2 regions of the Lysinibacillus sp. GW823-FHT06C08 genome follow, and region 1 is predicted to be linked to the other one. Evidence: a T-box and tRNA genes for the amino acid it is inferred to sense, from the RefSeq annotation. Region 1 holds a T-box; the other holds one or more tRNA genes.
What was found. A T-box is a leader RNA that pairs with one kind of tRNA and senses whether it is charged. The one in region 1 lies ahead of argS (arginine--tRNA ligase), so its partner is inferred to be a tRNA-Arg.
Positions count from the first base shown of each region.

Region 1 (15,102 bases):
TATCTAACGAGATATGAGCGTGGTATTGTAAATGCTCATGAAACGAGTAATTTAAAATCTGCAACACGAACAAATGGCCAATGGGTTACTGATTATTTAGGCAAGCCAGGGTTTTATTATGGTTTTGATACGATAGGCAATTCATATAACTGGAAAATAAATGATAACGGCATCTATATTTTTGGTTATAATAGGTTTGGCAATTTAAGCTCAGATGATAGAAAAAAAACTTTTGGAAATTACAGGGTAGACGTAAAGGGGCATAATCATGAGGTATTACACCCTTAAAGTTTGCGTATTCATGATATAGTTGGCTGGTTTAGGTTCTGTAGTGTACGAATCCTGAGCTAGTCAATTTTTGCTTACTCGGTTCGTTATGATTGGAATGGGGGCATGGCCATTTGTTTGATTTTACTTTCTGGCACTTACATGTTCTATTATTTGCGTTGCTTTTTAATATAAAAAATAAACCAAATATAATATATGATTACAACTAGTGACAAACCTAATGAAACATATTTATTTTGCTCATTGGGCAAAATAATAATAGAAATAATAGCTAATATAAAGGCGGGGAATACCGTGTAAAACCAGATTCGCACTGCTTTATTTCTAAAAGAAACTTCAAATCGATCCATACAAGCACCTCATTTATTGATCCTAAAGACCATTGTTTGGATAGTTGGAAATGATTTCCTAATAGAAAATATACCATAGTAAAATAAAAAATAGAAGTAAAAGGGTAGGGTGACGGATAAAACTAGCTCATTAAAGGTTATCGATAAATATCTTTTCTCCTGTAACTTTATTTGAAGTTGATGCGTCTACTTAGTAGTGTATTTAACTATTTTTCAAAAAGAATAGTAAATTCACATCATTTACCAAAGGGTTTTTAGTTGCTTGTCGACAAAAATATAGATTAAAATGATTCTGACTGTTTTTTTATTAGGTACAATGTATCCTGATTATCTACTTGTGCCCGCAAGCACATCCCCGTTTTGACTGCTTACTATAAGTGATGAAACAAACCTTGTCTGCAAATCGGAAAAATATCCCAATCCTTTATATGATGGAATACACGATAATTTCATAGAAAAATACTGTAGAAAATGATATGCCTTATGGTCGTAGGCAAAAAATCAATAGGACATTCAGCTCTTTCAAGTGGCAGAAATGATGATAAAATAAACATGTTATTGGAAATATTAACTATCGGAGGTTTATTATGGGTAAAAGTATATTATGGACAGCCACTGCTATCCTAGTAGTTTTACTTGGGTTTGGAAGCTACTACTTTATTAAAGAAATAACGAACTCTATGGCATACAATAAATTAGTGGATGAGTATAAAAAGCCAGTACCCATCAACAATATAGAGTCTGAATATGATGTGATTGTCATTGGTGGTGAGCCAGAGGGTGTCGCTGCTGCGGTTGCTTCAGCTCGTAATGGAGCTAAAACCTTATTGGTAGAAAAACGTGAAGAATTGGGTGGATTATTTACATATGGGATGCTAAATTTTCTAGATATTCCACGTGATGGTCATAATAACTCCATCAGTGAAGGTATTTTTAAAGAATGGCATGAGCTAGTGAGAGGCAATGATGCTTTTGGTATCGTCGGAGCTAAAGCAGCGTTTAAAAAGCTGATTGATGAGGAACCCAATTTAACATTGTCGGTGCAAACGGAAGTTGTCAAAGCGAATCTTCAACAACAGCAACTAACGTCTGTTGAGCTAAAAAATGAATACGGTACATATGTCGTTAAAGGAAAATCATTCATAGATGCTACACAGGATGCGGATTTTGCTACGATGTCTAAAGTTCCTTTCTTCGTTGGTGGTGAAGATATAGGGATAAAGGATAAACGCATGGCTGTAACATTAATGCTTCACTTGAAAAATGTTGATTGGGATCAAGTAAAAAAAGCGGCGAAGTCAGATGTATTTGGCGGGGCTAACTTGAATCATACCGTTATGTGGGGCTTTACAAAGCTTCATGATGAATATACACCTTTACAAGAAGGTACAAGATTAAGAGGGTTAAATTTAGCGCGAGTGGATGATGAATATTTTATTAATGCCTTACAAATTTTTGGTATTGATGGCTTAAATGATCATTCGAAGCAGGCGGCCATTGCTGCTGGTAAAAAAGAAACATTGCATGTACTTAAATATTTACAGGAAAACTTCCCTGGATTTGAAAAAGCAGAAATTGTCAGCTTCCCAGAAGAGCTTTATGTACGAGAAACAAGACATATCTGGGCGGAATATCAATTACCAATGTCCGATATTTGGCAAAACCGAGATCATTGGGATAGCATTGGGATTGCTTCTTATCCAGTAGATGTGCAGGCTCAAACACCCCATGATTATGGCTATGTTATTTCTGCACCAAAGCAATATGCGATTCCTTTCCGATCTCTAGTACCAAAGGATATCGATGGTTTACTTGTTGTAGGACGATCTGCAGGTTATTCATCTTTAGCAGCGGGAAGTGCCCGTATTGTTCCAACCGGTATGGTGACTGGGGAAGCGGCAGGGACAGCGGCAGCACTGGCTCTTCAACAAGATGTTACTTTTAGAGAAATGAGCAAGGATAAAAAATTAATTGCTACGTTAAGAGAGCAGTTGGATAAACAAGGTGCCTATATCGATTCATTTTCTGTGGACTATCCTTATCAGGGCGAATGGTATGATGAAGCCATTCAATCGTTAATTAACTATGGACTTGTAGTGGGCGGTTATGATAATGATTTAAAGGTCGACAGTAAAGCAACGAAAATTAAGTTTGCTAAAATGTTTAAAGAAAGTATGATTCGTGCTGGCGGAGAGAGTACAGCCGATAAGAAAGATAAGCTGGAGATTGTCATAAATAAGGTATATAGCACGGGTGATGAAGCTATTACGCGAGATGAGCTGGCGCAATATTTGGCAGATGTGCTTATCGATGAATCGACTGGAACAAGCTGGGAAAGCTTAATTGATCAAGAAATTGTTACTGAAAAAGTAGCTAAAAAAGTGAAAGACAATAAGCAACTGAAGTTAAAAGAGATGTATGCCATCATGGCAGATGTCATTCATTATATAGAAAAAGAACGTTCCTCTAAATGAGGAGCGTTTTTTTTAATGTGGATCGTTTGAATGCCGTCTGTAACTCATGAAGGTGAATGCAGATGCAATCAGTGCCAACGTTGCTGCTGCCCAGGCAAGATATTCTAGACTCCCTGAATTGATGACAAAGCCTCCTATGGCAGCGCCTAATGCTATCCCCACATTGACGGCTACTGGCGTTAATGAGGAAGCAAAATCTTTGGCTGATGGAGAATACTCTTCTGCTAAATCCATGAAGTATAGCTGAATTGTCGCGTTTACGGCATAAAGTATAACAGCCATTAACAGGATACTTAAAATTCCTAGCCAATGGGAGGACATTGTAAAATAAAAGGAAAATAAGATGAATGCCTGAATGATAAAAATATAACGTAATTTACTTAATCCGTTTCTCTGTGCAATTTTACCTGCTAAAACATTACTAAAAATAGAAAAGAAACCATAGATCAGAAGGACAATGGCTATGTATTTAGTCGGAACACCAAGTTTATTTTCTAAAATAGGCGTAATAAATGTATAGATTGTGTATGTTCCAGCAATGGTGAAAATAGGAATTAAAAATGCAAGTATAACTTTAGGATGCTTTAATAAGGACAATTGATCGGATAGCGATCCATTCTCACCACTTAAACGTTTAGGTAACACAAACATGCTTATGATAAATGCAACGCCCCCTAAGAAGGCAGTTAACCAAAATGTCATATGCCAATTACTCCATTGTCCTATCATTGTTCCTAATGGTACACCCATGACATTGGCAATGGTAAAGCCGGAAAATATCGAAGCAATGATAGTGGATCTTTTTTCTTTTGGAATGACCGTATTAGCAATGGACATAGATAGAGCTGTTAAAACACCACTGACAACAGCAGTCGTAATTCTAGAGCCCATTAGCACAACATAAGTGCTAGATAAAGCACTAATTATATTTCCAAGAATGAAAATGGCAATTAATACTAACATAAGTGGATATTTCGGAAATCTACTGACAAAGCCTGTTACAATAGGGGTGCCTATTGCATAGGCAATGGCGAATCCAGAAACCAATGTGCCTGCTGTAGCAATCGAGATCCCTATAGATGTAGAAACCTCAGTTAATAGCCCTACAATTACAAATTCACTTGTCCCCATGACGAAAGTAAGCAAAATAAGCGTAAATGCTAAAATCTTATGCTTTTTACTAAGCGTTTGTTCTTCATGAACCATTGTATATTGATACCTCCTTATATTTATATATCGAGAATTATTGATATATTAGATGTAATATCGGAACCTATATCTATTTATCGTGAATATTCGATATAATACTTGAATAGAAACCCACTTAATCATTTTGGGTTTCTGATACTAAAAACATTGCAATTTCTTGGACAGTTTCTTCTTTTAATTTGTAATACGTCCATTGACCATGACGAAAAGATTCAAGGAGACCAGCTTTTTGCATCATAGTTAAATAGTGAGAAACGGTCGATTGAGAAGTTTTTGCTTTTTCCTGAATATCCCCTACACAAACGCCTCCTTCAATACTCACTTTTGGAAAATGCTTCTCAGGTTCCTTCAACCACTGTAAGATGTTTAGCCTTGTCTCGTTTGATAACGCTTTAAAAATTTCAATAGGTTCCATGTCTCAATGATATATCGAATTATCTCGATATGTCAATGATTAATTTTATACAAAAAATTATTGACGTCAAGAAAGGACTCCTGTAGAATATGTCAAAATCATAGAAAAATTCGATGATAAAGAGAGTAATTGATGGGACAACTGGAAAGCGAGTTAGGGATGGTGTGAGCCTAATACAGAAACCATGAATGAAGCGCACTTTGGAGAAGGTTCTCGAACTACTAGTAGAGAATAGCGGGGCGTCACCTCGTTAACAATGGAAAGTGGTCATTATGAATGGCAACTAGAGTGGTACCACGGGATTACTATGCTCTCGTCTCTAATTATAGAGGCGGGGGCTTTTTTTATTGAAAATGGAGGAGGATATACATGAATAAACAAATTGCAAACAGTATTGCTGAAATTTTAAAGCATCAGCTAACAGCTCAAGACGTGGAACAATTGCTAGAAAAACCAAAAAGTTTAGAAGTTGGCGATGTGGCATTTCCATGCTTCACCTTGGCTAAAATATGGAAGAAGCCACCTCAACAAATTGCTGCGGAAATAGCGAACCAATTGCAAAATGAGATGATCCATCAGGTGCAATCCGTTGGTGGCTATGTCAACATCTTTTTAAATCAAGCAACAGTAACGCAACAAGTGTTGGGCCTTATTATGCAGGAACAACAAAATTTTGGTACGAATCAAAATGAAATGGGAAGTGTCGTCCTCGACTTTTCTTCGCCCAATATTGCTAAACCGTTCTCTATGGGGCATTTACGTTCAACCGTCATTGGGAATGCCTTGGCAAATATTGCAGTTAAAAATGGTTACCAGGCTATTCGTATTAATCATTTAGGGGACTGGGGCACCCAATTTGGCAAGCTTATCGTTGCGTATCAAAATTGGGGTGATAAGGAAGCCATTACAGCATCTCCTATTGAGGAATTATTAAAGATTTATGTTAAATTTCATACGATGGCCGAACAAGATCCTACATTAAATGAAATGGCTCGCGCCGCATTTAAAGCATTAGAGGATGGTGATTCAGAGGCGTTAGCATTGTGGCAATGGTTCCGCGATGTATCGTTAGATGAATTTCAGGCTATTTATCAGCTGCTAGGTATCAATTTTGATGAATATACAGGAGAAGCCTTTTACAATGATAAAATGACAGAGGTTGTGACAGAGCTACAAAGCAAAGGACTCCTAATCGAATCAGAGGGTGCTTTTGTAGTAGAGATGGAGGGAATGCCTCCTTGTTTAATAACAAAAACAGATGGCGCCACGCTTTATGCAACTCGTGATTTAGCGGCTGCCTTTTACCGACAGCAACAGTATCAACCGAACAAAATTTTCTATGTAGTTGGCAATGAACAAACGCTCCATTTTAAACAATTATTTCAGGTGATTGAAAAGATGGGGTATAGTTGGGCAAAAGATTTACAGCATGTACCGTTTGGGATGATGCTTAAAGATGGTAAGAAAATGTCCACACGTAAAGGTAAAGTGGTGTTATTAGCGGATGTGCTAGCCGAGGCGATTGCCACAGCTAAGCGTAATATAGAAGACAAAAACCCTCATTTACAGCATAAAGAGCGAGTAGCGCAGCAAGTAGGAGTTGGAGCGGTTATCTTTAATGACCTAAAATATCATCGTTTAAACGATATTGAATTCTCCATCGAGCAAATGATGAATTTTGAAGGGGAAACAGGTCCTTATGTACAGTATACCTATGCTCGTATTTGCTCTATCTTGGCAAAAGGCGATGTGCCCTCTCACATAAAGACATTTGCTCCATTAGGGCAGCATGCTTGGCCAATCATTTTATTATTGGAACAATTTCCGAAGGTTGTGGACACCGCTTTTAATCAGGCAGACCCATCCATTATCGCAAAATATGCTTTACAGCTAGCACGTTTATTAAATAAATATTACGCTAATCAAAAAATATTAACCGATGATGCCCAGCAAGCTTCACGTCTAGCGCTTTGTCATTGTGTGGCGATAGTGTTAAAAGAGTCATTAGCTTTATTGGGCATTGAGTCGCCAGAAAATATGTAGTGAACGGTCGCATATTGAAAGCATTGACCATTTATAGAATACATGGTAAAAGGATAGAATAATAAAAGAAAATTCTTCCATTGACTGGCAGCAGAGGGGATTAAATCAAATGGGTAAAAAACAATGGACTGTTTCACTGATTTTAGTCGTAATAAGTATATTCTTTGTAGCACTTAATATGAGACCCGCAGTAACGGGAATTGGGCCACTCTATAATGTCCTCATGACAAACTTACAGGTTTCCAATACGAGTATGAGCTTTCTCACATCTATCCCAGTTTTTTGCATGGGTTTATTTGCTCCGATTGCTGTACCATTTCAGCGTAAGCTTGGAACAAAATTAGCAATCGTGCTGTTAATGGTTATACTCATCTTCGCAAATGGGCTACGCTTTTTCCAAGAAAGCTATCTTTTATTAGTTGTCACTAGTTTTGCGGCAGGCTTGGCTATTGCGATGATTGGGCCTATATTAAATGCATTTATTAAGAAAAAATTCCCTCAACGCTTTACAATTGTTATTGGTATTTATTCATTTGGCATCGGCGTTGGTGCGACATTAAGTGCAGCATTAACAGTGAGCTTTTATCAATATTTTGATAATCAGTGGACAGTTGCACTGGGCATGTGGGCCTTACTTGCTATGGTCGCCCTTATTCTATGGAGCTGGGCAATTCCGAAAGAACAAGGAGCAGATGGTGAAGAATTAGCTAAAAATGAACCGGCGCGTAATCCTTGGGTAACTGGGCGCGCTTGGTCAATTTTATTGTATTTTGGCTTACAAACCTCACTGTTTTTCTCTATGATGTCGTGGCTTACACCTCTTTTACAGGACAAAGGAATGACGCTTAAGGATGCGAGTATGATGCTGACGTTTATGTCTATTGTACAAATGATTGGGAATATTGCTGTGCCGATGCTTATGGAGAAATGGACTAATCGATTAGCATGGGCAGTGGCATTAGGCTGTTTAGGGCTGATAGGCTTTACATTATTATGGCTTTTATCAGGTATTTATTTGTGGTTGGCCGTATTGATAATCGGCATTGTTCTAAGTGGGCTATTTCCGATCGGCCTGCTGTTACCGCTTGATGAAGCTAGAAATGATCAGGAAGCCAACAGCTGGTCATCGATGGTATTTTCAGGTGGCTTTATGCTAAGTGCAATCATTCCTGTTTTGATTGGCGTTTGCTATGACATGACAGGTAACCATACATGGACGTATGTGATTTTTCTAGCATTAATGCTAGGAATAATCGCGACAACAGGGCTACTGCGAAAAAATTAATTCAAGAAGGCATGCCATTCAAAACGCATGTCTTTTTTTTGTCAAAAATATTTTGAAGGCCTAAAATCCATCCATTTTCACAGCAAATCAGAGAATCCATAAATTTTAATAGGTAGAATGAAATAGAACTAAAGCGATTGCTCTATTTTACTACTAGATAAATTCAAATAATAATATTATGTAAACTTGAAACATCCTAAGACCTTGATTATGATAGACAAGAGAGATAGTTGAAAAGAAAGTTTTGGTGAAGGTATGTATAAAAAGATGCTCGTTTTAGGAGCGGCTACAATACTAATGACAAGTTGTGACAGTCAAATAGGTGCAGGCTGGTTTCAAGCAGAAAAAGCAGAGATGCCAACAAAAACAGTGGCCAAGCAAGAAGAAAAGATAGTGCCTGAGGTCAAAGTGATAGGTGAGCATGGAGTTGGTGCAGGCATTATTATTCAGCAAAAGGATGATGAGCTTTATATTTTAACAAATGGCGCACTAGTGGCCTCAAAGCCAACTGCCCTTGTGCAAATTGGTCCGGATAAGCTAGTGGCAACGAATGTTCATTTTATGTCAACGGCACATAATGTTGCACTTTTGCAGGTGACCTATAAAGCGAATGTAAAAGTACCTAAAATGTATGAGGGGGAGCTCGATCAGCTATCAGTTTATGTGAATGGCTTACCTTATACGATTCAAAAATACGATGATAAAATTGCTGCTTATTATATTGATACAGATGAAAAGCTACCTTTGGGAAGCCCCGTGATGGAGGCGGAAAACGGAGCAATTGTCGGTCTTTATTTTAACCGGCAGCAGCTAGGTGAAGCACAACCATACATATTGCCGATAAAGGAAATTCAACCGTTTATGCAGAAGTGGTTAAAGGAAGGCATGAAGGCGAGTGTACGCCTATCGCAATCAAAAAATTTATATCCTTATATTGAACAGGGGGATCAAGAAGCCGTACAGCAAGCCATCGACCAATATGGTGAAAATATATTTGCGTATAATATAGATGAAATCAATCTTTTTTTAGATACATTCCATAAGCATTTAAAAGGCGCTGTCACTATTCAAGATGCAAGTGTTATGGAGCCGATTGTTGGATCAGAAGATTTGCAAGACACTTTGGCAGGTATGGTTGCCTACTATGCCTCCAAACACGCGAAGATTCATTTCTCGAATACGGACATTCAAGATATTCGTATAGTGGATCAGCATCTACAGGTACAAGCTAAAACGGAGTATGTATTGACCAACGCAACTGGTCAGGAGGCACTTGCCCATTCCATCATGCTTTATGAAATTATGAAAAATGAACAGGGCGAGTACAAGCTACTTCGTCTTACTACTGAGGAGTGAACTTTGCATGGAGCAAGCAAGACAAATGCTACAGCATCATTTTGGCTATGAAGCCTTCCGGCAAGGACAAGCCCAAATTATTGAACAAACTTTACATGGACAATCGAGCCTTTGTGTGATGCCAACAGGTGGAGGGAAGTCTATTTGTTATCAGATTCCAGCGTTAATGCTTGAGGGGCTCACAATCGTTATATCGCCTCTTATTTCTTTAATGCAAGATCAGGTGGAAGCTTTACGAGCAGCCAATATTCCTGCTGCCTATATAAATAGTACATTAACAGCACAAGAAGTGAATGAAACGATGCAGCTAGCTAGTGCTGGTTATTTAAAACTACTGTATATCGCACCTGAAAGACTTGAAAGTGCTTCCTTCCTTCAAGCATTGTCCTATTTATCCGTGCCATTAATTGCGGTGGATGAAGCACACTGTATTTCTCAATGGGGTCATGATTTTCGACCAAGTTATCGTTCCATTCAAAAGCTTTTCACACTGTGGCAGCAGAAGCCAACTGTTTTAGCGCTTACCGCCACTGCGACACCTGCTGTTTGTGAGGATATTCGGAAAATATTAACCATTGATGAAGATGCAACAGTGATGACAGGCTTTACACGTGATAATTTGGCCCTTTCGGTGTTAATTGGTGAAAATAAAGAACGTTATATTAAAAATTACTTGCAGAAAAATAAACAGGAAGTCGGTATTATTTACGCCGCCACACGAAAAGCGGTAGACGCGATTTATGACATGCTAAGTCGGTCGGGTGAAGAGGTAGCCAAATACCATGCTGGGCTATCAGAGGATCTACGGATGGCTGAGCAGGAGCGTTTTTTAAAAGATGAGGCACGTATTATGGTGGCTACCAACGCCTTTGGTATGGGAATCGATAAAAGTAATGTGCGCTTTGTGCTGCACTATCAAATGCCTCGCAACATGGAGAGCTATTATCAAGAAGCAGGGCGAGCTGGTCGAGATGGTCTTCCAAGTGCTTGTATCCTACTGTATGCCTCCGGAGATGTTCAAACTCAACGTTTTCTTATTGACCAATCGCAAGATGAAGCACGAATACCACAGGAATTAGCGAAGCTCCAAACAATGGTCGATTATTGCCATACAGAGGGCTGCCTACAAAATGCAATTTTAGCCTATTTTGGTGAAGTACAAGAGGAGCCTTGTGGTCGCTGCAATAATTGTAATGATGGCCGTACTGTGATGAATGTAACGGAGGATGCACAGAAGGTACTCGCTTGTGTTGTACGGATGGGCCAAAAATTTGGCAAGACGATGGTGGCTCAAGTACTTATCGGCTCCAAAAATCAAAAAATGAATGAATTTGGATTTGCACGTTTATCGACCTATGGCATTTTGAAAGGGCATTATTCGTCTAAAGATGTCTCGAACTTTATTGAGTTTCTAATTGCCGAAGGCTTATTGGCAGTTAAGCACGGCACGTATCCGACTATTTATGTGTCAGCCGATGGCAAAGAAGTTCTACTTGGGCAACGACAGGTCATGCGGAAGGAAGCTGTAACGGTTAAAAAACTGGTTGATAATGATCCTTTATTTGAACATTTACGTGTGTTGCGAAAAGAAATTGCAGATGAAGAGAAAGTTCCACCATTTGTAGTATTCTCAGATAAAACATTACGTGATTTATGTGACAAGAAGCCCGCAGTACTGGATGATTTACGCCACATTAGCGGCATCGGTGAAGTGAAATTTGATAAATACGGCAAGCGTTTCTTTGAGGCACTACAATCATTTTTAGAAACACCCATCTAAAATTAAGCATGTGTTTTTACAAAAAGAGAGGTGTCTCAATGAAAAATTGAGGCACCTCCGTTTGTTTATTTATCCCAATGCTTAGTTAGAAACTCATCACGGCCGGAAACAGCACGGTCTTGCTTATAGTGATCAGCTTCTTTTTTATAGTAATCTTGGTGATAGTCTTCCGCTGGATAGAAGCGTTCAGCATCGCGAATTTTGGTTACAATAGGTTTATCGAAGCGTCCACTAGTGGCAAGCTTTTCTTTAGATGCCTCGGCGATTTGCTTTTGTTCATCCGTGTAAGTAAAGATCGCTGTTGAATAGGACTCTCCACGGTCATGAAACTGCCCAAAAGCATCAGTGGGATCGATTTGCATCCAATAAATGTCTAGTAGTTGTTCATAGCTAAAAATGGCTGGATGGAATTCAATTTCGACGACTTCTAAATGGCCAGAAGTCCCTTTCTTAACATCCTCGTATGTTGGGTTTTCTAAATGGCCGCCCATATAACCAGATGTTACTTTATGTATACCATCCCACTCGACGAATGGCTTAACCATGCACCAAAAACAACCGCCAGCAAATGTAGCTTTTTCTATCATGTACATCATCCTTTCTTTTGTGAAAATATTATAGCATTGTTTGGCGAAAAAACTGAGCATTTGGGTGTAAAATAACAATAAGATAGATGAAGATGAGACTTCCTCTATCAGCCAAATGAAACTTTCCGGCTAATCAATCGTTACATTAACTATAAAAAAATAGAGGAGTTAGTCATTATGGAAGAGCAAGATTATACTAGACGCTCACAACGTCCTACAAAACGAAAGCTTCGTAAAGGGAGAGCAATTTTTACATTATTAATACTCTGTGTCTTGGTTGTGGCAGGTTATTCTATCATGCAGTACCGCAGTGGCCTAAAGCTTGCCAATCAAACACAAGTTGAGCAGGAGGATTTTTCTGGCGATACATTAAAAGGCGATATCGAAAATTACTTAATCCTTGGTGTCGATACACGTGGCGAGGAGAAATCTCGAACAGATACGATGATGGTATTATCTTGGAATAAATCAAACAATGATATTAAGCTCGTATCCTTTATGCGTGATATTTATGCGGAAATCCCGGGCTATCAATCCTATAAGCTTAATACAGCGTACTACTTAGATGGGGTACAGCTACTGAAGGATACACTAACAAATATGTTCGGCTTACCGATTCACCATTATGCGCTTATCGATTTTAAAAACTTTGAATCGTTGGTGGATATTTTAGCGCCTAATGGTGTTGAGATGGACGTTGAGAAGGATATGTCTGAAAATATTGGGGTAGAGTTAAAGCAAGGTGTTCATCACTTAAATGGACAGGAGTTACTAGGCTATTCACGATTCCGTCATGATGCGGAAGGTGATTTCGGTCGTGTAGCACGTCAGCAAAAGGTTATCGAGGCTTTAAAAAATGAACTGTTAACACCTGCGAATGTATTGCATTTACCAAAATTTGTAGGGGCAGCACAAGGCTATATTACAACCGATTATTCTTCTGCTGAAGAAATGCAACAAGTGCTGAAATTGTTATCTAAGGGCAAGGTGAACATTGAAAAAGCAACGATTCCAATTGAAGGTAGCTATCAATTCCAAAACTTTAGTCATGCCGGCGATTCAATCGTGATAGATGTGGAACAAAATAAGGCCTTTTTAAGTGATTTTTTAGGCATTTCACTGGAGTGATATTTAGCAAAATCCAACATTATCCTGTAATATAAAGGTAGAGCTTTTTGATTGGGGTGGATATATGGAAAAAGAAAGACCAAAAGAACGTTCAAACCTGTTAGCAACCAAGTTTATTCGTTTCTTAGGTGGCAGAAACCTATTATTTACGCTGGTTATTTTATTATTAGTTGCATGTGTTATTTTTATGTTTAATCAAGTTTCCTTTATCTTTACTCCGCTTCAAGTATTATTTGAAGTAGTCATTTTACCAGGGGTACTAGCCGTCATTGGCTACTATTTATTACGTCCATTGTTGGCGATCTTGGTTAGATGGCGTATCCCGAGAATTTGGGGTATTTTAATACTCTACATTGCGGTCATTGGTGTCATTACACTGCTTGTTGTGTTGGTTTATCCGTTTTTACGTGACCAATTCACGAACCTTGTACAGGAATTCCCAGAGTATTTTATGAAGTTTACGGAAAAATTTGTTGCATTCTTTAATCATTCACGTTTTAACGATTATTTAGATAAAATTAATTTTGACTACAATGAAGTGGTTAAAAACTTCACTACAGATATGGTGAAAACTGTGAAGGATACAGCTGCAAATATAGCACAAGGTGTCGCATCCGGTATTACGGGCTTCCTATCAACGTTAACAGGCATTGTTCTATCGCTTGTAACCGTACCATTCATTCTGTTTTATTTACTGAAAGAGGGCGAAAAGTTACCGAAATTTATGCTGAAAGTTTGCCCACCGCGTATGCGTAAAGAAGTGACTGAAATTTTCCATGATATGGACAAGCAAATTAGTTCTTACATACAAGGGCAAATTTTAGTATCAATGTGTATTGGTGCAATGGTAACGATTGGCTTCTTAATTATTGGTATGAAATATGCTTTATTGCTCGGCTTCCTTGCGATGATTACAAGTGTGGTGCCTTATTTAGGTCCTGTTATTGCCATCACACCAGCCGTTATTATTGCTCTTGTCACATCACCATTGATGCTGATTAAGCTAGCGATTGTATGGACAATCGTGCAGTTAATCGAGGGAAAATTCATTTCTCCACAAATTATGGGGAAATCGCTCAGTATTCACCCGATTACAATTATCTTTGTATTATTAACGGCAGGTTCGTTATTTGGTGTACCGGGTGTCATTTTGGGGATTCCAGGATACGCAATCTTTAAAGTGCTTGTGACTCATCTATTCAAGCTATTTAAACAGCGCTATAACCGGTACGAGGACGACGTTCACCAAAAATATGATGTATAAGAAGATACAGCTACTGCCGCTTGACAGTAGCTGTATTTTTAATACGAGATGAAGGATGGGGGAAAAGGGAATGACATACATACCAATTAATTTTCAAGAAAAATTAGCTAAATTCCAAGAGCACTGGTCACCAAAGGTAATTGCTGAAATGAATGAATATCAATTCAAACTTGTTAAAGTAAGAGGAGATTTTGTTTGGCATAAACATGATGATACAGATGAAGTGTTTATTGTTATTGAAGGGGAGCTTGTCATCGAATTCCGTGATGGAGAAGTTAGATTAAAGGAGGGGGAAATGTTTGTCGTACCACGCCAAGTTGAACACAAACCTTACGCCGCTGCCGAGTGTAAAATTTTGCTTGTAGAGCCTGCAGGGGTAGTGAATACGGGTGAGGAAAAATCTGTCCTTACTGCTGAAAATGATGTTTGGATTTAATTAATAAAACCCTTCTAGCTTGTTGTTAGAAGGGTTTTCTATGTTAGTTTTCTTGTAGTACTTGAACTTGCGCTAAACGATCGACTGCTTCCTGAAGGATTTCCGCTGGCTGCACGAGTGCTAAGCGCAAATAACCTTGCCCTGCGGTTCCAAATACAGTACCTGGAACGGTCACAATGCCAACCTGCTCGATCAATTTAAAGGCAAGTTCTGTGCAGTCCATATCATATGGATATTTTGCCCAAACAAACATACCACCGTTGGAAGGTGCTGCGTCCCAACCTAGTGCCTGTAAGCCATTCATCAGTGTTTGATGACGCTCAGAGAAGGTTGCACGTAAGCTTGCCGTAATTTCTTCAGCATGATCGAGGGCAACAACAGCTGCATCCTGAATAGGCTCAAAAATACCGAAATCTAAATTTGATTTTAATTGCTTTATGATCGAGATCATTTCAGCATTTCCTGCGATATAGGCAATACGTGTTCC
Region 1 covers NZ_JBXAHN010000002.1:399,532-414,633, forward strand. The annotation lists gene AC1Q6O_RS09765 (copper amine oxidase N-terminal domain-containing protein) at 1-288, shown strand, start outside; gene AC1Q6O_RS09770 (hypothetical protein) at 438-638, opposite strand; gene AC1Q6O_RS09775 (FAD-dependent oxidoreductase) at 1,226-3,112, shown strand; gene AC1Q6O_RS09780 (MFS transporter) at 3,125-4,318, opposite strand; gene AC1Q6O_RS09785 (ArsR/SmtB family transcription factor) at 4,437-4,736, opposite strand; T-box leader at 4,841-5,060, shown strand; gene argS (arginine--tRNA ligase) at 5,106-6,779, shown strand; gene AC1Q6O_RS09795 (MFS transporter) at 6,889-8,064, shown strand; gene AC1Q6O_RS09800 (TcaA NTF2-like domain-containing protein) at 8,320-9,420, shown strand; gene recQ (DNA helicase RecQ) at 9,428-11,200, shown strand; gene msrA (peptide-methionine (S)-S-oxide reductase MsrA) at 11,266-11,787, opposite strand; gene AC1Q6O_RS09815 (LCP family protein) at 11,965-12,915, shown strand; gene AC1Q6O_RS09820 (AI-2E family transporter) at 12,980-14,179, shown strand; gene AC1Q6O_RS09825 (cupin domain-containing protein) at 14,250-14,615, shown strand; gene AC1Q6O_RS09830 (aminotransferase class I/II-fold pyridoxal phosphate-dependent enzyme) at 14,659-15,102, opposite strand, start outside.

Region 2 (15,102 bases), on a different contig from region 1:
TCGATATTGTTTCTACAGGACGCACATTAAAAGAGAACGGCTTAGTGGAATATGAATTTATTTCGGCTGTCTCATCTCGGTTAATTGCCAATCCAGTCAGTTATCGCATGAAAGGTGAGCGTATTATTGACCTTGTAAGGCGACTAAAGAAGTGTGTGAATGAACAATAAAGTAATCATATCTCGCTACATATGAGTAACTGAAGGGGTTTAATTGTATGAAAATAGCAAAACTAGCAAAGGGTATTTCCTTAAAAAGACCACTTGAAGGAGGAAATGAGGAACAGTTAACAGTTGTAAGACAGGTGCTAGCAGATGTCAGGACACAGGGAGACATAGCATTACGTGCCTATACAGAGCGGTGGGACGGATATATGCCTACAAGCTTGCAGGTCACAAAGGAAGAAATACAAAAAGCCGTAAATGATCTTGACCAACAACTCTATCAGGATTTGGCAGAAGCGGCCAAGAATATTCGCCTTTATCATGAACAACAGTCACGACACGGCTATCGCTTAGAGCTTGGAGACGGTTCTTGGCTAGGACAACGTGTAACAGCTCTAGATGCAGTAGGGTTATATGTTCCTGGCGGTACAGCAGCATACCCATCATCCGTGCTAATGAATGTGATTCCAGCACAGGTAGCTGGTGTGAAGCGAATCGTGATTGCTTCACCAGCAGGCCGCGATGGAAGACTACCAGCAGGTGTCCTAGTGGCGGCTCAGTTTTTAGGGATTGATGAAATCTATAAAATAGGTGGGGCACAAGCGATTGCTGCTCTTGCATATGGCACAGAGACCATCGCCCCAGTCGATAAAATTACAGGCCCAGGAAATATTTTTGTAGCCCTTGCTAAACGGGAGGTATTTGGAGAGGTTGCAATTGATATGATTGCGGGACCAAGCGAAATTGCAGTACTAGCTGATGACACTGCGTTTCCAGACGAAATTGCTGCAGATCTATTATCACAAGCAGAACATGACCCTTTAGCTTGTGCTATTCTCGTCACGACCTCAGAGCAATTGGCCAAAAAGGTAGCTGAAGAAGTTGAAAAGCAATTGGAGATTTTACCGCGTCAAGAAGTGGCCCGTGCTTCAATCGAAAATTTTGGGGTCATTTATGTAGCTGAAACAGTATCAGATGCAGTGGAAGCGATTAATTCATTAGCACCGGAGCATTTAGAGATTATGACAAATAATGCTGAGGCGATCGCTGAACAAATAAGGCATGCAGGTGGTATTTTTATTGGTCGTTATAGTTCAGAGCCTGTTGGTGATTATTTTGCGGGGACCAATCATGTGTTACCAACCAATAGTACAGCACGTTTTGCTAGTGGCTTAAACGTAGATGATTTTGTGAAAAAATCAAGTATTGTTTATTACAGTGAAAAAACTTGGCAAGACAATGCACCAAAAATTGCCCGTCTCGCACGTATGGAAGGTTTAGAGGGGCATGCACGTGCGGTGGAATCTCGCGGATGGAAGAAGGAATAATACAATGACGGAAAAGAAACGATTTGCACAAGTAGAGCGAACAACTAATGAAACGCAAATTTCAATAGCTATCAATTTAGATGGTGAAGGGAAGGCAAACATTAAAACAGGCGTAGGTTTTATGGACCATATGCTGGATTTATTTATCAAGCATGGTCTTTTTGACGGGACCATCCATGCGAATGGGGATACCTATATCGATGATCACCATACTACGGAGGATCTTGGCATTGTGTTAGGGCAAGCAATTCGAGAAGCACTTGGCGATAAGAAGGGCATTAAACGCTATGGAACGGCATTTGTGCCAATGGATGATGCACTTGCGCAGGTGGTGGTTGATTGCTCGAATCGTCCACACTTAGAATACCGTGTGCCCGCTTTAAAAGAAAAGGTGGGAACTTTTGATACAGAATTAGTGCATGAGTTTTTGTGGAAATTTGCCTTGGAAGCACGAATGAATGTACATGTGATTGTACCCTATGGACATAATACGCACCATATCATTGAGGCGATTTTTAAAGCATTAGCTAGAGCGATTGATGCTGCCGTAGAAATTGATCCACGTGTTAAAGGAGTACCATCGACTAAGGGGCTGTTAACGTGAAAATAGGTGTGATTGATTATGGTATGGGGAATTTATTTAGCGTGTTACAAGCATTAAATCGACTGGGCTGTGAGGTGGTTGTGACAGCTGATGAACAGAAGCTAGATGCTACAGATGCATTACTATTACCAGGAGTTGGGGCATTCCCGGATGCTAGAAAGCGTTTAGCAGAGACTAAATTAGATCGTTATCTAATAAAAGCCCAAAGCCAAAATCGCCCTCTTTTAGGCATTTGTTTAGGGATGCAATTATTATTTGAACAAAGTGATGAGGTCACATCAACAAATGGCTTAGGTTTCTTTAAAGGACAAATTAAGCGATTTAGTGGAACAAATGAGGGGCGGGCATATCGAGTGCCACATATGGGCTGGAACCAATTGGTGATGGCGAATCGTCCTGCTTGGTTAGAAAATAGTGCCCCTGCAAAGCATGTCTATTTCGTTCATTCGTTTTATGCCACTCATATTGAGGAGTCTGAGCTTGTTGCTTATGCAGACTATTGTGGCGTACGAGTTCCCGGTATTGTAACGAAAGGTTCCGTGACAGGGATGCAATTTCACCCTGAAAAATCAGGTGAGCTGGGCGTATATTTATTGGAGCAATGGCTGAAAGGTGTGAAAGCATGCTAACGAAACGAATTATTCCCTGTCTAGATGTCAAGGAGGGCCGTGTTGTAAAAGGGATACAATTTGTATCCATTCGTGATGCTGGTGACCCAGTGGAACTAGCAAAATTCTATGATGAACAAGGGGCAGATGAGCTCGTATTTTTAGATATATCTGCTTCACATGAAGGTCGCGAAACAATGATAGATGTAGTTCGACAAAGTGCAGCCACATTAGCGATTCCTTTTACAGTTGGTGGAGGTATTCGGACGTTGGATGATATGAAGCGTATTTTACGCGCTGGTGCGGATAAAGTTTCTGTTAATACTTCCGCTTTAGAGCGTCCTGCCCTTATTCAAGAAGGCTCCGATTTCTTTGGTGCCCAATGCATCGTTGTGGCCATCGATGCTCGCTATAGTGAAGAGGACGGTACATGGATGGTTTATACCCATGGTGGGCGCAACAAAACTACTTGGTCAGCTATTGACTGGGCAAAGGAAGCGGTGCGCTTAGGAGCAGGTGAGATTTTATTAACTAGTATGAATCAAGATGGAGAAAAATCTGGCTTTGATTTGGGATTAACAAAAGCGGTACGAGAGGCTGTGACAGTCCCTGTTATTGCAAGTGGTGGGGCAGGAAATGCCGAACATTTTTACGAAGTATTAGCAGAAGAAGTTGATGCAGATGCAGCACTTGCAGCTTCCATCTTCCATTATAAAGAAACAAGCGTAGCCCAAGTGAAAGAATACTTACGGGAAAAAGGAGTGGCAGTACGATGATAGAACGTATTCGATTTGATGAGAAAGGTCTTGTACCGGCAGTTGTACAGGATGCCAATACGAAAGAAGTACTAACAGTGGCTTATATGAATAAAGAGTCATTAGTTAAAACGATAGAATCAGGTGAAACTTGGTTTTATTCTCGTTCACGTCAAGAGCTTTGGCATAAGGGCGCGACAAGTGGTCATACACAAAAGGTTGTCACCATTAAAACAGACTGCGATCAAGATGCATTAGTTGTGGAGGTTTTACCAGATGGTCCAGCCTGTCATAATGGTACAACTTCTTGCTTTACAGAGGTGGTACAGCAAAATGCTGAAGTCGGCTCTGTAGAAATGATTGCAAAACTTGTAAGTGTTATTGAAAAGCGAGAACAGGAAATGCCTGTAGGAGCTTATACTACATATCTATTTGACAAGGGTATCGATAAAATCTGTAAAAAGGTTGGGGAGGAAGCGACAGAGGTTGTTATTGGGGCCAAAAATCGGGATGCAGAAGAAGTAAAGTGGGAGGCTGCTGATTTAATTTATCACCTACTAGTATTACTGCAAGAACAAAAGGTAAGTATATATGATGTTCTTCATGTGTTGAAAAAACGTCACGAGGAGAAATAACAGCATATTATTAATTGTATGGTATAATAGGGTTTACTGTGTAAAGGAACGTTTAATACGTTCCTTATTTCTTGTTTCGGAGGAAATATATTGGAAAAGAAACGTCAAAATAAGAACCAATCAAATATAGTGTCGTTCATTCCAACAGGCGACTATTATTATAAAAAATCAATTCAAGCTATGAACAGTGGACAAATGAATAAAGCCTATAAATATTTGCAGCGTGCAGTTGATCTTAGCCCAGATGATCCTATGATAATCTTGCAGCTTGCTATTGTAGAGTTAGAAGGTCAACGTTTTGAAGAAGCGTATGATCTGCTTCGTCGTTCCTATCAAATTGACCCCGATAATCCGGAAATTATTTTTTACATGGCGGAAGTGTCGGGTTGTGTAGGCATCATGCAGGATGCAAAACGCTTTGCTGAAGAGTATTTGCAGCTAGAGCCTGAAGGTGCATATGCAGATGAAGCAGCAGAAATTTTAGAATTTGTCGCATTCGAGCAGGATGAATTTGAGGAGCTTGAAGGATCTGGTGAGGATTTATATCGTCAGGAACAGGCTCGCCGACATATGGAGAAGGGCGACTTTCCTGAAGCTATTACTATTTTAGAAGATTTAATTGAAGATCGACCAGCCTTTTGGTCGGCCTATAATAATCTTGCACTTGCTTATTTTTATGTTGGAGAAGAGGAACAGGCGAAGGCTCTCTTACATACAGTACTACGTGAAAATAAGGGAAACTTACATGCACTTTGTAACTTAACGGTGATTGCGTATTACGAAAAGAATGAAGAAGATTTGCAAGAGCTATTAAATATCCTTGTTAAAATTCAGCCATATACATGGGAGCATCGTTATAAACTAGGTGCTACATTAGCTTTAATAGGGCAATATGAATTAGCCTATAAATGGTTGCGCAGTATGCAAAAAAGAGGCTATGTAGGCGACGCAGGTTTTTATTTCTGGTTATCCCATGCTGCTTATTTTTCAGGGCATGAGGAAGTTTCTAAAAGTGCTTGGGGTCAACTGCTAGAGGTAGACCCAGATAAAGAGGGCTTTGAACCTTGGCGCCAACAAGACAACGAATTTGCACTGGATGCGTTGGAACATGATCGAAATTTTATTGTTGAAAAATTAGAAAGTAGCTATTCAAGTGAGCGTATCTTTGGCTTATTTTTATTGAAGGATACGGCTCATAAGCAAGAAATAATCGCCCATCCTAAATGGGTCAATATCGAGCAATTCGGTGCGTTTGAGAAATTGTTTTTAGCCTATGCACTTGGTCATGAATTTGATAAGAAAAACAAAGTAGAGGCCAGCTTTTTACGTGCTGTAAATGTGCCGGAAATTTTATTAGAGCAGTATGGCAAATTATCATCATTGATTGTACCTATGTTTCAAATGTGGTTTGTCCTGTGTGAACAAGCTTTAATTCAAAATTATCGTTTTACAAATCCTGTAGCGATTGCAGGAGCAAATGATTATTTATTTAGATCTTCTCAAATGCTTAAGGTGACAAAAAAAGAAATAGCTCAACAATATGGAGTATCTGTTGCCACTTTATCGAAGTATATTGAAGAAATTTTAGCTTTTTTACCAGACAGTCATAATTAGTGTGTGAGCAACATAGTTGAATAACTTTATACTTTCACATACGATGAACATACTAACGTTATCAAGAATTTGCCCTGGCAACATTGCGTTTGAGTGTTACTCCTTGCTAGTTGCCAATGGTTTATCTTCATCCCCTCTATTGTAAGTTGGGATCATATGTAGGTGACGTTACACTTTCACTACTATTTGTTGAATGAAGATAAAAAGTATTCTGTTTAGGGGGAAGTATTTATGTCGGAAGAAAAAATTTATGATGTGGTCATTATTGGTGCAGGTCCTGCGGGGATGACTGCTGCTGTTTATACATCACGTGCTAATTTGGCAACGCTTATGATTGAACGAGGAATCCCTGGTGGACAAATGGCCAACACTGAAGAAGTAGAAAACTATCCTGGTTTCGATACAATTTTAGGACCTGAGCTTTCTACAAAAATGTTTGACCATGCTAAAAAATTCGGTGCTGAATATGCCTATGGCGATGTAACAGAAATCATCGACGGGGAAGAATTTAAAACAATTAAATCAGGTACAAAAGAATATAAAACACGTGCTATTATTATTACAACTGGTGCAGAGTATAAAAAAATGGGTGTGCCTGGTGAAAAAGAACTTGGCGGCCGTGGTGTCAGCTACTGTGCAGTTTGTGATGGCGCGTTCTTTAAACAAAAAAATCTTGTAGTTGTTGGCGGAGGAGATTCAGCTGTAGAAGAGGGCGTATATTTAACACGCTTTGCTGATAAAGTAACAATTGTCCACCGTCGTGATAAATTACGTGCACAAAAAATCCTCCAAGATCGTGCATTTGCAAATGACAAAATTGATTTCATTTGGAATGCTACAGTAAAAGAAATTAATGAAGCTAATGGTAAAGTGGGTAGTGTTACACTACAATCAACTGTGGATGGAACTGAATCAGAGTTTACAACAGATGGTGTGTTTGTGTATATCGGTATGCTACCTTTAACAAAGCCATTTGAATCTTTAGGTATTTTAAATGATGCTGGTTATATTTTGACAAATGATAATATGGAAACAACAATTCCAGGAATCTTTGCAGCTGGAGATGTACGTGAAAAATCACTACGTCAAATTGTTACAGCAACTGGTGATGGCAGTATTGCAGCTCAAGCTGTACAGCATTATGTAGAAGAGCTATTAGAGAAAATTAATGCATAACTTGGCTATTTTAAGGAAAAAAATACAATTTTAATGTGGTTTTAATATTGTTGTAACTTGAATGACATATAAAAGGTGTATGATTAAAAGTGTAATTAGCAATCCCCCTTTTATTTTGTTTAGTAGGTTGTTTCCGCCTCAATTAGGTGGGAACAACCTACTTTTTTATTTGTATAGATCATGAAAAGAGCATGAGCTTTTTTTCAATAAATTCTTCGATAAAACTAAATTGTTAAATGTCTACGTATGAGAGTTGTAAATGAGGACAAATCTTGCTGTGTCTTGCTATAATGGAGAGTAGAATGCAAAAGTGATTAGAGGTGTGCCTATGCAAAGAATTGCAAATTTAATTGCCGTAAAAGACGGTAAAGTATTATTACTTCAGAAACCAAGACGAGGTTGGTACGTTGCTCCGGGTGGAAAAATGGAAAGCGGTGAGTCCATCTTTGAGGCTGCTATTCGTGAATTTCAGGAAGAGACAAATGTTATACCTTTACATGTACACCTAAAGGGTGTTTATACGATGGTCATTAAAGAAAATGATGAAGTTGTAGATGAATGGATGCTTTATACATTTGTTGCTAAGGATGTAGACGGTATACCGTTTGTAGAAACTAGAGAAGGTAAACTTGCATGGCACCCAGTAGAGGATTTAGCACATTTGCCAATGGCTGAAGGAGATCGCACTAATTTACAATTTGCTATTTCGCAATCAGGTATTCAGTATGGCACGTTTGACTATACAACGAATTTTGAATTACTTCATCAGAAAATACAAATATCAAAAGAACAATAAAGGAGTTGCATGACAGTGGTGGTTGAAGGCCAACAAAGTACACATGAATTGGTTATTATTACAGGAATGTCTGGAGCTGGGAAGACAGTAGCTATTCAAAGCTTTGAAGATTTAGGGTATTACTGTATTGATAATTTACCACCTGCGTTACTTACAACTTTTTTAACTCTGCTAAGAGATTCTGGAAAGAATAGTACACGTATTGCGGCAGTGATGGATATGCGTGGAGGTAACTTTTTTGATGCGCTTATTGGGGCGTTAGACCATATACTAAAAGAAGGCGACATTGTAGCTCGTATTTTATTTTTAGATGCAGATGATGCCACATTAGTAAGACGCTATAAAGAAACAAGAAGAGCCCATCCATTGGCAGTAAGTGGCTTACCTTTAGATGGTATAAAGCAAGAGCGAGCGCTTTTATCGGAAGTAAAAGGCCGTGCTAATTTTGTTTATAACACATCTAACATGAAACCAAAGCAATTACGTGAAAAGATCGTTAAAGAATTTGCCAGTGAAGCAGATACTATTTTTACCGTAAACATTATGTCTTTTGGCTTCAAGCATGGTATGCCAATTGATGCAGACTTAGTGTTCGATGTTCGTTTTCTTAAAAATCCGTATTATGTAGAAGAGCTACGCCCAAAGACGGGACTTCAAACAGAAGTTTCCTCCTATGTTTTAGCCTTGGAAGATACGCAAATACTTATACAAAAACTAACGGATTTGTTCGACTTTATGATTCCTCTTTATCGACAAGAAGGTAAATCACAACTCGTTATCGCTTTTGGTTGTACAGGTGGTCAGCATCGTTCAGTAACTTTAGCAGAGTTTTTTGGGGCTTATTTAGCCAACAAAGAGAATACGGTTATTACGCATCGTGATATTAATCGTAGAAAGGAATGAGTGAATGGGGAAAAAGCAAACAAAGCTTGTGGTAATTGGTGGTGGAACAGGACTATCTACATTACTTCGTGGGCTCAAGCACCATCCATTTGATATTACTGCTATTGTGACGGTAGCAGACGATGGCGGCTCTTCAGGGCGTTTACGAGATGATTATGATATTCCACCACCAGGTGATGTTCGTAATGTCATTGCGGCATTATCAGATATTGAACCGCTAGTGGAGCAAATGTTTCAATACCGTTTTTCAGCGTCAGAGGATTTACGTGGCCATTCCTTAGGGAACTTAATGCTAACAGCACTTACTGATATTACTGGTGATTTTAACCATGCTATAAGTGAGATGGGGAAGGTATTAAAAGTACATGGCCGTGTAATACCAGCAGCCAATAAAAAAATTAACTTACATGCTGTGTTAGAGGATGGTTCAATCATTGAAGGTGAATCAAAAGTCCCGACAGCGACAAAACGCATTGATCGCGTTTTTTTAGTACCCGAAAACGTGCAACCGTTACCAGAAGCTATTCGGGCAATTCAGCGTGCAGACTATATATTAATTGGCCCAGGAAGCTTATACACAAGTATTATTCCAAATCTCCTTGTCAAAGAGATTGGGGAAGCTGTTGTGAAAGCAAAAGGAAGAAAAATATATGTTTGTAATTTAATGACACAAAAAGGTGAAACCATTTCTTATACAGCAGGTGATCATGTATCGGCCATACATAAGCATGTTGGCGCATCCTTTATTGATTCGATTTTAGTTAATGATGAAGAATTGCCGAATCCAGTAAAAGAATTGTATAAAGAAGAAAGAGCAGAGCCAGTGACATTTGATGTGGCAAAGCTTGAAAGTATGGGATTAGAGGTTATAAGACGCGATATTGCTACAATTCGATCAGATGGTACGGTTCGACATAATGCTACGAATGTTGCAGAGTGGCTGGTAGATTATGCCGGTATTTATGATCGGTAAGAGAACCGATAATAGAAACATAAAGTGTTTATTGTATATGGTAAGATGAACATATACATAGAAATTATGATTGAAAGGGGGGCGTGATATGTCTTTTGCTTCTGAAACGAAAAAGGAATTAACCCAAATAGAAGCGGACAATCATTGTATGAAAGCAGAAGTTTCTGCCCTAATTCGTATGAATGGTTCATTATCCTTTGCGAATAAACAACTAAGCTTGGACGTGCAAACTGAAAACGCTGCAATTGCAAGAAGACTATATACGATTATGAAAAAATTGTATCCGTACAATGTGGAATTACTAGTTCGTAAGAAAATGCGATTGAAAAAAAATAACGTATATATTTGCCGTGTAAGAGAAGGAGCGCGCGAGCTGTTAATTGATTTAGAAATCATCTCAGACGACTTTCAATTTAATCATACGATCTCAAGAAAGCTCATTAAAAAAAATGGTCAAAAAAGAGCCTATTTAAGAGGTGCATTTTTGGCAGGAGGCTCTGTCAATAACCCAGAAACGTCCGCCTACCATTTAGAAATTTATTCTTTATATAAAGAACATGGTGAAGCATTGATGGATTTAATGAATGAATTTGAACTCAATGCCAAAACAATTGAACGCAAAAAAGGCTTTGTTACTTATTTAAAGGAAGCGGAAAAAATTTCTGATTTCCTTAATATTGTAGGCGCCCATCAGGCAATGATGAAATTTGAGGATGTTCGGATATTGCGAGACATGCGCAATAGTGTCAATCGTATTGTGAACTGTGAAACAGCCAATCTAAACAAAACAATTGGAGCAGCATTACGGCAGGTAGAGAATATTCGATTTATTGAAAATTCTATTGGACTTGACCAACTACCAGAAAAGCTTCGTGAAATTGCACGATTACGAGTAGAGTATCAAGATGTTACGTTAAAAGAACTTGGTGAAATGGTATCCAGTGGTACCGTCAGCAAATCAGGTGTCAACCATCGTTTAAGAAAAATAGACGAAATAGCAGATGCATTAAGACGCGGTGAAAAAATAGGTGGTTAAGTTTTCATACTTTTCAGGTATGAATGTCATGCGTAATCGCTTATTGTTCTTTTGCTAGTAAGTAAGGTAAGATAAAACTAATAGATGAACGGTAGTGAAGGGGAGTTTTGAGAATGATCGAGAGAAGAGTCCAGGTTAAATTAAAATTAGGACTACAAGCTAGACAAGCGGCACTATTTGTGCAGGAGGCCAATCGTTTCAGTGCGGATATCTTTCTAGAAAAAGATGAAAAAAAAGTGAATGCCAAATCGATAATGGGTGTCATGAGCTTAGCGGTTGCGAAAGGTACCGAAGTAACGTTAAGTAGTGAAGGCAATGATGCCGAGCAAGCGGTTACAGCATTAGCTGCAATTATTGAAAATGAAGATTAACAAACAAATAAAAATGCCTCTCAGAGTAATTTTCTGGGAGGCTTTTTAGTATTATTTATTATCCGTACTACGGTGCATAATGTGATCGATTAAACCATATTCTTTTGCACGTTCAGCTGTCATGAAGTTATCACGATCTGTGTCTCTTGCAATGACTTCAAGTGGTTGACCAGTGCGTTCAGATAAAATGCCGTTTAATTTTTCACGTAAGAATAAAATACGTTTAGCAGCAATTTCAATTTCTGTCGCTTGACCTTGTGCGCCACCTAGTGGTTGGTGAATCATTACTTCCGCATTTGGTAATGCAAAACGTTTACCAGGTTCACCCGCAGCAAGTAAGAAAGCTCCCATTGATGCAGCCATACCAATACAAATCGTTTGAACTTTTGGCTTAATAATTTGCATTGTGTCATAAATAGCCATACCAGCCGTAATTGATCCACCTGGCGAATTAATGTAAAGAGAAATGTCTTTGTCTGGATCTTCTGCTTGTAGGAAAAGTAGCTGTGCGACAATGGAGTTCGCCACATTGTCATCGATAGCACTTCCTAAAAGGATAATGCGGTCTTTAAGTAGACGTGAATAAATGTCATATGCACGCTCACCACGGCTTGTTTGTTCAATAACTGTAGGAATTAAATTCATGTTAAATCCTCCTTCAAAAAACTAAATTCGATTACCTTTGCTGAAATCTACATTGTTTATTTCAGCTGTAACCTTATCATACACATTATAGTCAGGGAAGGTCAAATATTAACCCTGCTAAAGTGAAATTAATTAAAATAAAAAAAATAAATTCTTTTTGCATTCTATGGTTGAATTATATGTGATACGTTTGTATAATAGGTAAGGTTATAAGTTTGAAAGTACAGGACACTATTTTGCAGGTATGCTTCAAAAGAGGATTATCTACATCATGCTTTTCGTAAGCCTAGGGTGAGTACTTTTTTTTTGTGTTTTTTGCCCTCGTGGTGTAATGGATAACACGTAAGATTCCGGTTCTTGCACTGGGGGTTCGATTCCCTCCGAGGGCGCCATTTTACTGAATATTGATATACTGTAATAGCTCAATCTCCTAATAAGTAGTTTAGCAGCCTGCTTAGTGGGGATAGAGAGGAAAAGTAATGGGAATACTGTCCTAGTTGGCATTATTCCCCTATTTATGCCTTTCAAACCTTCAAGAAAGCAACAACTCCAAATTATTTTTTAGTGAACATACTGTCCGTGAAGGCTAGTAATAGCCGAAAAAAGAATCCTTTCTGAGGGGATTCTTTTTTTTTGTTTAAATTTATCGAAATTTGACATCGCTTCTATTGTATATATATTAGTTTTAGGTTCGATATCTTGTTATTAATGCTTATTTTTTCTATATAAATGGTTTTACCATTAATTAATATGAAAAAATATTTAGTTTTATGCGAAAAGTTGTTGTGCAAATACTATAATATTAATATAATTGACCTAATAGTCTAACATTTCCGAATTGCGAAAAATAATACGCAGGATGGAAAATTATCGAAATAGGGGGAAATGCAATGAAAAAAACAGCTTGGATGTTACTTATGATGATAGCAGCGCTAACTTTAGCACTTGCAGGATGTGGCACAAAGGACAATGCCTCTTCTGGTAGCACACCTTCAGAAGGTGCGGATGGCAAGAAAGTATATAAAGTAGGTACAGAAGCAACTTTTGCACCGTTTGAATCTGTTGACGATAAAGGGAAAATTGTGGGGATTGATGTCGATATTTTAAAAGCAATTGCTGATGAAATGAATTTCGAAGTAGAGTGGAATAATATTGGTTGGGAACCCGTTTTCCAAACAATTAAAAACGGTGAAACACATATTGGTGCTTCAGGGATTACAATTACAGATGAGCGCAAAGAATCATTCGATTTTACTGAGCCATACTATGAATCTCAATTATTAATTGTTGTGAAAGAAGATTCAAAGATTAAATCATTAGATGAATTAAAAGACAAAAAGGTGTCCGTACAAATTAATGCTACTGGCCATATGGCAGCTAAAAAGCTACAAGGTGAAGCAAGTACAAATATTATGGCTTTTGAAAGTCAGCCAATCGCAATTCAAGAAATGCTAAATGGTAATGTTGATGCAGCTATTGGAGACAATGCGGTAGTATACGAATATATTAAAGCGCATCCAGATCAAAAAATTAAAGTCATTCAAGATGACGCATTCGAAAAAGAATATTATGGCTTTATGGTTCAAAAGGGGAATAAAGAGCTTTTAGATAAATTAAATGAAGGTCTGAAAAAGATTAAAGAAAACGGTAAATTAAAAGAAATTACAGGTACTGATTTCGAATAATATGGTAATGCCACTCGCCAAGCAGTATGCTAGCGACTCATTTAATTGATGTAACTTTAAAGGGGAAATGGGGTTTTCGGATGGACATCTTTGACCTACGCTGGGACATTGTCTGGAACTACCGAGATATGTTTATACGAGGTATTGGCGTAACACTTATTTTGACACTTAGTGGTTATTTTGGCGGTATTCTTTTAGGACTGTTTTTAGGACTAGGGAAATTATCAAGTAAAAAATGGATATATTGGCCATCAAAATTATATGTTGATTTATTCCGCGGAACACCAATGCTTGTTCAAATTTTATTAATACACTTAGCCGTTATTCCAACCATTTTTGGACATTCTTTAGGGTATATGGTTTCAGGGATTACCGCGCTTATTTTAAACTGTGCTGCTTACAATGCAGAAATTTTCCGTGCAGGTATCCAAAGTATTGCAAAGGGGCAAATGGAGGCCGCTCGTTCTCTTGGTCTTACACATAACCAAGCGATGCGTAAGGTTATTTTACCGCAGGCCTTTAGACGCATGATCCCGCCATTAGGGAATGAATTCATAGCATTATTAAAGGATTCCTCACTAGTAACAGTCATCGCTGCACCAGATATTCTATATGCTAGTAAAGTTGTTGCAGGTGCAAGCTTCCGTTTCTGGGAACCGTATATTGTTGCTGCATTACTATATTTAATATTAACGTATGGTGTAACGAAGATTGTTGCATTTATTGAGAAACGATTTAGCAATAGTTATGTCCCTCGTAAGGCAGAAGGGCGGGAAGCAAGATGATAAGAATTGAGAACCTACACAAATATTTTGGTAAGCTAGAAGTATTAAAAGGGATTGATTATGAAATCCAAGAAAAACAAGTTGTATGTGTCATTGGGCCTTCTGGTTCAGGAAAAAGTACTTTTTTACGTTGCATTAATATGCTAGAAGAAGTAACGGACGGTGCTATTTATATTGAAGATGTGAAGATCAATGATCCGAAAACGAATATCAATGAGATTCGAGCAGAGGTGGGAATGGTGTTTCAACAATTTAACTTATTCCCTCATATGAACGTCATCGATAATGTCACGATGGCTCCCATGCAAATTCGTAAAATGAGTCGTCCAGAAGCTGAAGAGCTTGGGCATGAGCTGTTAAAAAAGGTGGGTCTCGACAGTAAAGCCTATAATTATCCTGAACAGCTATCAGGTGGACAACAGCAGCGTGTAGCTATTGCACGTGCATTAGCAATGAAGCCAAAGGCCATTCTATTTGATGAGCCTACTTCAGCTCTTGATCCTGAAATGGTAAAAGAGGTGTTAGATGTAATGAAAAATCTAGCGGCTGAAGGGATGACAATGATTGTAGTCACACATGAAATGGGCTTTGCTCGTGAGGTTGGTGATCGAGTAGTCTTTATGGATGGTGGCTATATTGTGGAAGAGGGGTTGCCTGAGGAATTATTCGGAAACCCACAAAGTGAACGTACGAAAGCATTTTTAGGAAAAGTATTATAATGAGAAAAGGCAGTCCATGATGAGAATTCATCACCATGGACTGCCTTTTGATTTTTAATGAAGGGGATTAGAGGTTGTATCGTATGCATTAAGCATCGTTTGCATATCTTGTTGAGAGTACTGAGGCACTTGATAATAGCCATGTTTATTTTGGTAAATGGATAATTCATAGGCCATTTCAATGCAGTTGGGAATACTATCAGCAACAACACGACGAACAACAGGGTTTGTCGTTTCTGTTGCAGCAGCCGTCATACATTTTGCTGCTCCCTTTTGAGCGCCTAGTAAGAAACCAGAAATGGCTT
Region 2 covers NZ_JBXAHN010000007.1:97,501-112,602, forward strand. The annotation lists gene hisG (ATP phosphoribosyltransferase) at 1-170, shown strand, start outside; gene hisD (histidinol dehydrogenase) at 218-1,492, shown strand; gene hisB (imidazoleglycerol-phosphate dehydratase HisB) at 1,497-2,096, shown strand; gene hisH (imidazole glycerol phosphate synthase subunit HisH) at 2,093-2,725, shown strand; gene hisF (imidazole glycerol phosphate synthase subunit HisF) at 2,719-3,480, shown strand; gene hisIE (bifunctional phosphoribosyl-AMP cyclohydrolase/phosphoribosyl-ATP diphosphatase HisIE) at 3,477-4,094, shown strand; gene AC1Q6O_RS16330 (tetratricopeptide repeat protein) at 4,185-5,708, shown strand; gene trxB (thioredoxin-disulfide reductase) at 5,940-6,884, shown strand; gene AC1Q6O_RS16340 (NUDIX hydrolase) at 7,213-7,680, shown strand; gene rapZ (RNase adapter RapZ) at 7,690-8,583, shown strand; gene AC1Q6O_RS16350 (gluconeogenesis factor YvcK family protein) at 8,588-9,556, shown strand; gene whiA (DNA-binding protein WhiA) at 9,645-10,592, shown strand; gene AC1Q6O_RS16360 (HPr family phosphocarrier protein) at 10,706-10,963, shown strand; gene clpP (ATP-dependent Clp endopeptidase proteolytic subunit ClpP) at 11,015-11,608, opposite strand; tRNA gene AC1Q6O_RS16370 (tRNA-Arg) at 11,926-12,000, shown strand; gene AC1Q6O_RS16375 (basic amino acid ABC transporter substrate-binding protein) at 12,499-13,293, shown strand; gene AC1Q6O_RS16380 (amino acid ABC transporter permease) at 13,374-14,078, shown strand; gene AC1Q6O_RS16385 (amino acid ABC transporter ATP-binding protein) at 14,075-14,797, shown strand; gene AC1Q6O_RS16390 (spore coat protein) at 14,852-15,102, opposite strand, start outside.
Region 2: it has a tRNA-Arg gene. The T-box ahead of argS (arginine--tRNA ligase) is inferred to sense a tRNA for this amino acid. The anticodon was not compared.